One region of the Sphingomonas sp. ABOLE genome, then DNA from elsewhere that is predicted to be linked to it. Evidence: predicted binding sites of a transcription regulator. Region 1 holds the regulator's gene; the other holds the start of a gene.

Region 1 (4,879 bases):
GACCACGAGGGCGGCCTCGCCGAGCTCAAGCGCCGCACCGGCGCGCGGCTGCTGGCGAGCGCCGCCGATACCCCGGCGCTGGAGGCGGGCACGTCCGACTATCGCCCGGACATCAGCATCGCCGCGCCGCCGGTGAAGGTGGACGGGCAGCTCAAGGACGGCGAGGAGATCCGGCTCGGCACCAACACGCTGGTCGCGCATCTGACGCCGGGGCACACCAAGGGCTGCACCAGCTTCACCATGCAGGTCCCCTCGGGCGGGGACAGCCTGACGGTGCTGTTCGCCTGCAGCTTCAGCGTCGCCGACCAGCCGCTGACACCGGGCCATGGCTATGACGCGGCGCCCGCCGATTTCCGCGCCACCTTCGCCAAGCTGCGCGCGACCCAGGCCGACGTGTTCCTGAGCTTCCACGCCGAGCAGTTCGATCTCGCCGCCAAACGCGCCAAGCAGGCGGCGGGCGATCCCGAGGCGTTCGTCGATCCGGGCGAACTGGGGCGTCGGGTGGATGCGGCGCAGAAGGCGTTCGAGGCGGAGCTCAGGGCCCAAACGCCCAAGTAAGGCGTGCAGCTTGAACGGCGCGCCGGGCCCCGGTCAATCAAGGTGGGCCCTCGGGCGCGCGGGCGCCATCCAAAGCCCGCACGCGCGCAAGGGATGGCCCACGAACGTTCGCTGAACGGCCCCATCCTTCGCACGGCCGACGCGTCCAGACGCGAGGACCGCACCGAGCGTGCAGTCAGTGTTCGGCAAACGGCGGGGGATCTGCCTGTTGCTCCTTGAGGACGCGCTCGACGATCAATCCGCGCGTGCTCCAGGCAAAGGCATTGGCCTGTCCGGCATAGAGGCCGCGCAGATAGCCGCGGTCGAAGGCGGTGAGTTCGCTCGGCACGCGATTGGTATTCCCGTCGAACAGGGACAGGATCGTCTCCGTCGGTCCGGTGGCGCGGGGGCGGGCGCCGCCCAGGGTGCGCATCGCCAGATAATCGGCGATCTGGTTGCTGGTCTTGCCGATCACGGCCGAGCGCTCGACCAGCACGATCGACGCTAGCATGTCCTTGCGCGTGGGCGAGACCAGCCTGGAGGCAATCGGGACGTTCAAAAAGCCGCCCTGGTTGATATGCTCGCCATCGCGGCTGAGGACTTCGCTGTTGCTCCATGCGCGCACGGGACCGCGCTCGCCGACGATGGTGCGGATTTCCGACGGCGTACGATCCCCGAAGAGCCACCATTTGCGCCGCACGAGCGTGTCGATCCCCGTGGCTACGCCGTCGGTGAAGACGACGAGGATGTTGGGCGTGCATCCATCGCCCGCGAGCTTTAGCCCGGCCTGCTCGGCATCTGCCGCCAGGCGGTAGCCGATCATCTCGAGGACGGAGCGCTCGAGCCCGACGCTACCGAAGCAGACGGCGCTTTGGAAGCGGGGCAGCGGTGCATCGTTGGGACTGGGCGGCGTGATCGCATGCACCAGCGCGCTGATGTCCTTCTTGGAAGCAGGCTTGCGTCCTGTGACGATGATGGGATCGGTGGGGCCGGCAGGCGCCTTGCGCCCCTGTGCGCGATCGGTTGTATCCGTGGTAGCCGGCGACTGCGCCGCGTCCTGAGAAGAGGATATGCTCTGCTGCGCCATCCCGAGGCCTGGGAAGAGCAGGCTCATCGCCACCGCCAGAAGAGGTCCACGCATCGGCCCGCGCTCCATCACTTCTTGTGTGCAGACCGTGGCATGAATGTCCGATGCGTAGAAGTAGTAATATCGATGCCTGAAAGTACACCACGCGGATCAGCGCGCCCGAGGTGTGCGGGGGCGGGCGGACAAGGAATGGACGAAGCGTAAGGCGAAGCTGTAGCTGGTGCTTCGCATCGCCTCGTCCCGGCCCCATTCATCAGTAGCGGCGCAACAATCCCGCCAACCGGCCCTGCACCCGCACCTGATCCGGGCGATAGCGCTGGGGCGTATAGTCGCGATTGGCCGGATCGAGCCGGACCATCGCGCCTTCCTTGCGGAAATATTTCAGCGTCGCCTCGGCATCGTCGATCAGCGCGACGACGATCTCGCCGTCCCGTGCGGTCTCGGTGCGGCGGATCAGCGCATAGTCGCCGTCGAGGATGCCGGCTTCCACCATCGAATCGCCAGCGACTTCGAGCGCATAATGCTCGCCCGCGCCGAGCAGCGCGGCGGGCACCGGCAGCATGGTCGAGCCTTCGAGCGCCTCGATCGGCGTACCCGCGGCGATGCGGCCGTGCAGCGGGATCTCCACCACGTCATTGGCCGGCGTCGGGGGCGATGCGGGAGCGGCGGCCGCGCTCGCCGGCTTGGGCGCCTTGGCGACAGGCTTGCGCTCGCCGCGCTCGGGCATGCGCAGCACTTCCAGCGCGCGGGCGCGGTTGGGCAGGCGGCGGATGAACTCGCGTTCCTCCAGCGCGCTGATCAGGCGGTGCACGCCCGATTTCGACTTGAGATCGAGCGCCTCCTTCATTTCCTCGAACGAGGGCGATACGCCCGTCTCGGCAAGACGGTCGGAAATGAAGCAGATCAGCTCGTGCTGCTTGCGCGTGAGCATCCAATCCTCCGTGGTCCAGAACAGACTGGGAACGTTTATGCAATGTTCCGAGGCGCTGTCAAGCGATGTCGAGGATTTCCACCGAGTCGGAGCTATTTGCGGCTGGCGCATGCGGCTCGCGCACGATCAGGCAGGTGCTGCGGGCGAGCGTGCGGAGCATCGAGCTGTCCTGGATCGCCGAGGCATGGACGCGGCCGTCGATCAGCGCGGCGCGGAGATAGTCGGTGCGCGGGCCATTGGCCGGCAGCGGCTCGCCGAGGATCGCCGAGCGCCCGCGCGGGAACGGATCGGCGGCACCGGATCGGTGCGCGATCAAGGGCTTGGCGAAGAGCAGCGCGGTGACGAACACCGAAACCGGATTGCCCGGCAGGCCCAGCACGACCATGTCGCCGCGCGTGCCCGCCATCATCGGCTTGCCCGGTCGGAGCGCGATGCGCCAGAAGTCGATGGTCGCGCCGGCGGCTTCCAGCGCGGGGCGGACGAGGTCGTGATCGCCTACCGACGCGCCGCCGCTGGTGATCAGCAGATCGGCCTCGACAGTGGCGAAGGCATGGGTGAGGGCGCCCAGATCGTCGGGCAGGATGCCGAGGTCGACGATCTCGACCGGCAGATCGGCCAGCTGCGCGGCGAGCATCGTGCGGTTCGATTCGGGCAACTGGGCGGGCCCGATCGGCATACCCGGTGCCACCAGCTCGTCGCCGGTCGCGGCGATGGCGACGCGGACCTTGCGGCCGACGGGCAGTGCCGCATGGCCGCCGATCGCCGCCAGCGCGATCCGGGCTGGCGTGAGCCGCTCGCCCGCTGCGATCAGCGCGTCGCCTTGCGCAAAGTCCAGCCCGCGGCGGCGCGTGTTGCGACCCAGATAGGACGGGCCTTCGCCAGCGAGGCTTAGCTGATCGCCGTCGCGCGCGGCCTCTTCCTGGACGAGCACCGTGTCCGCGCCCGCGGGCATCGGCGCGCCGGTGAAGATCCGTACCGCTTCTCCGGGCGCAACCGTGCCCGCGAAGCCAGACCCCGCCGCGCTCTCGCCGATCACGGCCCAAGGTCCGGGCAGGTCGGCGAAGCGGATCGCATAGCCGTCCATCGCCGAAAGGTCGGTTTCCGGCTGGGTGCGGCGTGCGACCACCGGCTCGGCGGCCCAGCGGCCGACGGCTTGCCCCAGCGGGACCGTCTCGACGGGGGTGGGGCCGGCAAGCGCGAGCAGCCGCGCCTGGGCCTCGGCGATGGGAAGAAGTGCCATGCCGCCCGATTGGCGGTGCGGCGGCGGCGATGCAAGCGGCTTCAGCCGGTGCGGCGGCTCGCGGTGAGCAGGCGCAGGTCACTGTCGCGCAGCGGCATGCGGAATTCGGCGAGCGTCCGGCCATGCCGCGCCCGCACCACCCGCGCCGGGCCGCCGCCGATCTCGGGGAGTGCCACCCAGAGCGAACTGCCCGGCGCGAAGGCCTGGCGCGCCTCGAACTCGACCTGCTGGGCGGTGAGCGCATGGATACGGCAATTCCACCAGCCGACGCCCTCGCGCACCCGCCCAGGCAGGTCGAGGCGCAGCGCCAGCTTGTCCTGCAGCAACCCGTCGGCATCGCTCCCGCCGGCCTGGGGGGCGGGCGCCTGCTGGATGCCGCGGAGCCAGGGGAACAGGGTCTGCCAGCCCAGCTCCTCGGTAAAGACGATGCCGGCGGTCTCGCCCGTGATCCAGCGCACCGTGCCTTCCAGCGGACGCAGCCCGTCGAAGGTCAGCTGCACCGCCTCGTCAACGCCGAGCCCGCGCGCCTCGACGCCGACCCCACCTTGCGAGATGTCGCGGGTGCGCAGCTGCTCGACCTCGCCGCCGCGGTGCACGCCGACGGTATGGCGCAGCTCGATGCGCGGCAGGCGGCGGCGCTCGGCGGCGGCGCGGGCGAGGTTGCGCGCGACCATCCCCAGCACGTCCACCGGTGCGTCGAAAGCGAGCCCCGCCTCGTTGCCGTCGGACCAGAGCGTACGGCCGATCAGCGGCTCGGCGGACCCGAGGTGCAGCCGGATCGGCATCGCCTCGGCCAGTTCACGCTCGACGCGCAGCCGCGCGCCCGCCCGGCCGATCCAGTGGATGCCGCAGTCGAGCAGCTCGCCACCCCAGGCGAGTTGGCCTGCATCGAGCCCGTCCGCCGCCGCGGCGCTGGGCGCGCGCGGTGCGGGCAGGTCGTGTGTCAGGCTGAAGATCGTCGCGGACGTTCGCCCCGAATCCATGCTGTCGTTCCGTCCCAAGGGGGACATCCTGCACGCCCGGCACTGAAACCGCGGTTAAGCGGCAGGGTTGCGAAAAGCCTAACGCGGGGCGTCAGGCGTCG
Region 2 (4,879 bases), on a different contig from region 1:
CAGCGTCTCCGCCGTGGTGCCGACCAAAGGCGGGCTCGTCTATGCGATGAACAGCCTCACCGCACCCGACGATTTCTACTGGCTCAAGGGCAAGAAGAGCACGCGGCTCACCGCGGTGAACGCCGAGAAGCTTGCCGGCATCGCGATGCCCGAGGTGACCCGCTACAGCTTCAACGGCGCCAATGGCGACACCGTCTGGGGCTATGTCGCCAAACCGGCGGGGCTGGCGACGGGCGCCAAGGCGCCGATCGCCTTCATCGTCCATGGCGGGCCGCAGGGCAGCATGGGCAATAGCTGGTCCTATCGTTGGAACCCGGCGGTGTTCGCCGGTGCCGGCTATGCGGTGGTCGCGGTCGATTTCCACGGCTCGACCGGCTACGGCCAGGCCTTCACCGATGCGATCCGCAACAATTGGGGCGGCGCGCCGCTCGAGGACCTCAAGAAGGGCCTGCGCGCCGCGACCGATCGCTTCAGTTTCCTCGACGGGGACAAGGCCTGCGCGCTCGGCGCCTCCTATGGCGGCTATATGATGAACTGGATCGAGGGCCAGTGGCCCGACCGCTTCAAGTGCATCGTCCAGCATGACGGCGTGTTCGACGCCCGCGCCATGGCGTACGAGACCGAGGAGCTGTGGTTCGACGAGTGGGAACATGGCGGCAAGGCCTATTTCGAGGACCCTGCGGCGTTCGAGCGCTGGAACCCGGTCAACCATGTCAGCGCGTGGAAGACCCCGCAGTTGGTGATCACCAGCGAGAAGGACTTCCGCATCCCCTATACCCAGGGGCTGGCCGCCTTCACCGCGCTCCAGCGCCGCGAGATCCCGTCCAAGCTGCTCGTCTTCCCGGACGAGAACCACTGGGTGCTCAAGCCCAAGAACTCGCTGCAATGGTATGGCGAGGTGCTCGGCTGGATGGACCAGTGGACCGGCAAGGCGGCGAAGTAACGGATGGGGGAGGGGGGCGCCGGCCGCCTCTCCCCGTTCGTCATTCCGGCGAAAGCCGGAATCCATTGGCGCCTCCGTTGCGGCCCTTGCCGAACTCGAGTGGCGTCTGGATCCCGGCTTCCGCCGGGATGACGGCCTGAAATTCTATCCAACTACCCGCACCGGGTCGCCGACGCGGATCAGTCCGGGTCGTGCCGGTGCCGAATACAGCCCGTAACAGGCTGAAAAGCGCTGGGCGACGGTGCGCAGGATCGTCGGGTCCTTGGCGCCGGTATCCGGGTCGATGGTGATCAGCACGCAGCGCTGGATCGGATCGGCGCATTGCACGATTGCGCCGTCCTCGCTCGGGTCCCCGAAGGCGAGGCGAAGGCCCTGCCATTGCTCGGGCAGCAGCTCGCTTTCGATCGTCACGTTGATGCGGAAGCGGCGCGGGTCGATCCGGCCGCCATGTGCGGCCTCCAGCGCGCGGTGGCCGGCGCTGGTCTGGAGCGAGACCGGCATGGAGTCGTAGACGCCGCGCGCCACCTGGATCAGCGACACCGGCTCGCGCGCCGCTTCCGCCAGGTGCGCATGCAGGCCAGCGTCATGGAGGGAGCGGCTGCCGCCGTCGGGCGTGTCGATTGCAATTGCGCTGGTCTTGGGAGCCGACGGATCGGCGAAGCGTGCCCGGTGGAGTACCATGCCCGGCACTTCGCGCGCGGTAAGCCACGGAAATCGCGTGCCATTTTGCGCGCGGACGAAGGCGTACTGACGGTCGCCCTCGATGCCCTGCCAGTCCAGCTCGGCGATCGGCAGCGCCTCGCCCGCCATGGACTTCACCGGAAAGCGGGCAAGGGCGGAAACATGGCCGACGATCAAGGTCACGGCACCGGAGCTAGCGCGCGTACCGCATGTGCGCAACCTTCGTGAAGTTCCCCTCTTGTTCTCACGGAACAAATGCGATACAAGCACTGCAACACGGTTGAACGCAGTGCGTAAACCCTCTAGCGACGGGGCTTCCCAATGGCAGCATCTCTCAAGGTGATCGACGGCAATATGGCCAATCCCACGGACAAGCAGAAGGCGCTCGACGCCGCCCTCGCGCAGATCGACCGCGCCTTCGGCAAGGGCTCGGCCATGCGGCTGGGCTCGAAGGAGACGATGCAGGTCGAGGCGATCTCCACGGGTTCGCTGGGGCTTGACATCGCGCTCGGCGTCGGCGGTCTGCCGCGCGGCCGCGTGATCGAAGTCTATGGTCCGGAAAGCTCGGGCAAGACGACGCTGGCGCTGCACGTGATCGCCGAGGCGCAGAAGAATGGCGGTGTGGCGGCGTTCGTCGACGCCGAGCACGCGCTCGACCCGGTTTATGCCAAGAAGCTGGGCGTCAATATCGACGAGCTGATCGTCTCGCAGCCCGATACCGGCGAGCAGGCGCTGGAAATCACCGACACTTTGGTCCGTTCGAACGCGATCGACGTGCTGGTGGTCGACTCGGTCGCCGCGCTGGTGCCGCGCGCCGAAATCGAGGGCGAGATGGGCGACAGCCATGTCGGCCTCCAGGCACGCCTCATGTCGCAGAGCCTGCGCAAGCTGACCGGCTCGATCAGCCGCTCGCGCTGCATGGTGATCTTCATCAACCAGCTGCGCATGAAGATCGGCGTGATGTACGGCAACCCGGAGACGACGACGGGCGGCAACGCGCTCAAGTTCTACGCCTCGGTCCGTCTCGACATCCGCCGCACCGGCCAGATCAAGGATCGCGACGAAATCATCGGCAACGCCACGCGCGTCAAGGTGGTGAAGAACAAGGTCGCGCCGCCGTTCAAGCAGGTCGAATTTGACATCATGTACGGCGAAGGCATCTCGAAGATCGGCGAGATCCTCGATCTCGGCGTCAAGGCGGGGCTGGTCGAGAAATCGGGCGCCTGGTTCAGCTATGACAGCATCCGCATCGGCCAGGGGCGCGAGAATTCGAAGAACTTCCTGCGCGAGAACCCCGAAGTCTGCAACCGGCTCGAAGCCGCGATCCGCGGCCGCACCGAGCAGGTCGCCGAGGGTCTGATGGCGGGTCCGGAGCCCGACGACGATATCTGATCGGGAGCCCTCGGCCGCGGTGGCGAGACCTGCGGGGACGTGCGATGCCGCGTCTTCTTCGGATCTCGCCGTCCGCCTTGCTGCTGCCCGGGCCTTGCTGCAATCGGCATGGCCCGCGGCGGTGGAGCGGGAAGCGGCGCGCGGGGCGGGGCGGACGTTCCTCTACGCCCCGCCAAATGGCGGCGCGGCGGTGCTGCGGCTGGTCGTCGATCCGCCCAACCTGCTGCTCCATTTCGCCGAAGGCGCGCGGTTGCCCGATCCGGCGGGGTTGCTGCAGGGCGGAGGACGGCGCGGGCGCTATGTCTGCCTGGGTGCAGTTGCCTCGGGCGACGAAGCGGCGCTGCGGGCGCTGATCGCCGTTGCGGCGGCTAGCGCCTCTGCCGCGTTCGAAATCGACATTGATCACAAACTTGGCGCAACTGCCTGACCCACGGCTCGTTGGAGCTTCGCACGCTTTGCGAGGACTTCCCCATGACCGATCATAATGTACGCAACGCTCCCGCCGGGGGCGAAACCCACCAGGTGACCGATGCCGATCACCCGGTGCTCACCACCAATCACGGCACGCCGATCAGCGACAACCAGAACCAGCTGAAGGCGGGCGCGCGCGGCCCCGTGCTGATCGAGGACGAAATCTTCCGCGAGAAGATGAACCACTTCGATCACGAGCGCATTCCCGAGCGCATCGTCCATGCCCGCGGTTCGGCGGCGCACGGCTATTTCGAAGTCACCGACAGCCTCGCCGACATAACCGTCGCCGACCTGTTCCAGAAGAAAGGCCAGCGCACCGAGGTGTTCGTCCGCTTCTCCACCGTCGCGGGTGGCGCGGGGTCGATCGATACCCCGCGCGACGTTCGCGGCTTCGCGGTCAAGTTCTACACCCGCGAAGGCAATTGGGATCTGGTCGGTAACAATATCCCGGTCTTCTTCATCCAGGACGCGATCAAGTTCCCGGACCTGATCCACGCCGCCAAGATGGAGGCAGATCGCGGCTATCCCCAGGCGGCGACCGCGCACGATACCTTCTGGGACTTTATCAGCCTGATGCCCGAATCGACGCACATGATCATGTGGGCGATGTCGGACCGCACGCTGCCGCGCAGCTTCGCGACGATGGAGGGTTTCGGGGTTCATACGTTCCGGTTCATCAATGCCGAGGGCAAGAGCACCTTCGTCAAGTTCCACTGGAAGCCGAAGGCCGGGCTCGCCTCGACGATCTGGGACGAGACGGTGAAGATCGCCGGCGCCGATCCCGATTTCCAGCGCCGCGACCTGTTCGAGCGGATCGACCGCGGCGATTATCCGGAATGGGAACTCGGCGTACAGCTGTTCGACGAGGACTTCGCCAACGCGCAGCCCTATGACGTGCTCGATGCGACCAAGCTGATCCCCGAGGAAGTGCTGCCGGTGCGGATCGTCGGCCGGATGGTGCTGGATCGCTATCCCGACAATTTCTTCGCCGAAACCGAGCAGGCGGCTTTCGTGCCCAGCCATGTCGTCCCCGGCATCGGCTTCAGCAACGATCCGCTTCTGCAGGGTCGGTTGTTCAGCTATACCGATACGCAGCTGTCGCGTCTGGGCTCGGTCAATTTCCACCAGCTGCCGATCAACGCCGCCAAGGGCCGCGCCGAGGCCGCAGGCTGCCCCTTCCTGAACCAGCAGCGCGACGGCCACATGCAGATGGCGGTGCCGAAGGGCCGCGCCAATTACGAGCCCAACAGCCTCGCCAAGGCCGGCGAGGAAGGTGGCGCGCGCGAGGATCCGGAGAAGGGCTACAAGACCTTCCCCTCGGAGGAACAGGGCCAGAAGCTCCGCATCCGCCCCGAAAGCTTCGCCGACCACTATAGCCAGGCGCGGCTGTTC

What was found. Region 1 encodes LexA, which represses DNA repair genes until DNA is damaged. Its sites were predicted from a motif close to GTTCCNCNCTTGTTCT; they were not measured.
Region 2: a site for LexA is predicted at 1,854-1,869, ahead of recA (recombinase RecA). Genes of this name have one in related genera too.

The regions. Positions count from the first base shown of each region.
Region 1 covers NZ_QQWY01000034.1:14,511-19,389, forward strand. The annotation lists gene bla (subclass B3 metallo-beta-lactamase) at 1-558, shown strand, start outside; gene CA234_RS18120 (hypothetical protein) at 734-1,651, opposite strand; gene lexA (transcriptional repressor LexA) at 1,878-2,555, opposite strand; gene CA234_RS18130 (molybdopterin molybdotransferase MoeA) at 2,614-3,795, opposite strand; gene CA234_RS18135 (PilZ domain-containing protein) at 3,837-4,778, opposite strand; gene astD (succinylglutamate-semialdehyde dehydrogenase) at 4,870-4,879, opposite strand, start outside.
Region 2 covers NZ_QQWY01000028.1:17,393-22,271, reverse strand. The annotation lists gene CA234_RS16415 (S9 family peptidase) at 1-943, shown strand, start outside; gene CA234_RS16410 (MOSC N-terminal beta barrel domain-containing protein) at 1,088-1,807, opposite strand; gene recA (recombinase RecA) at 1,946-3,016, shown strand; gene CA234_RS16400 (hypothetical protein) at 3,111-3,443, shown strand; gene CA234_RS16395 (catalase) at 3,488-4,879, shown strand, end outside.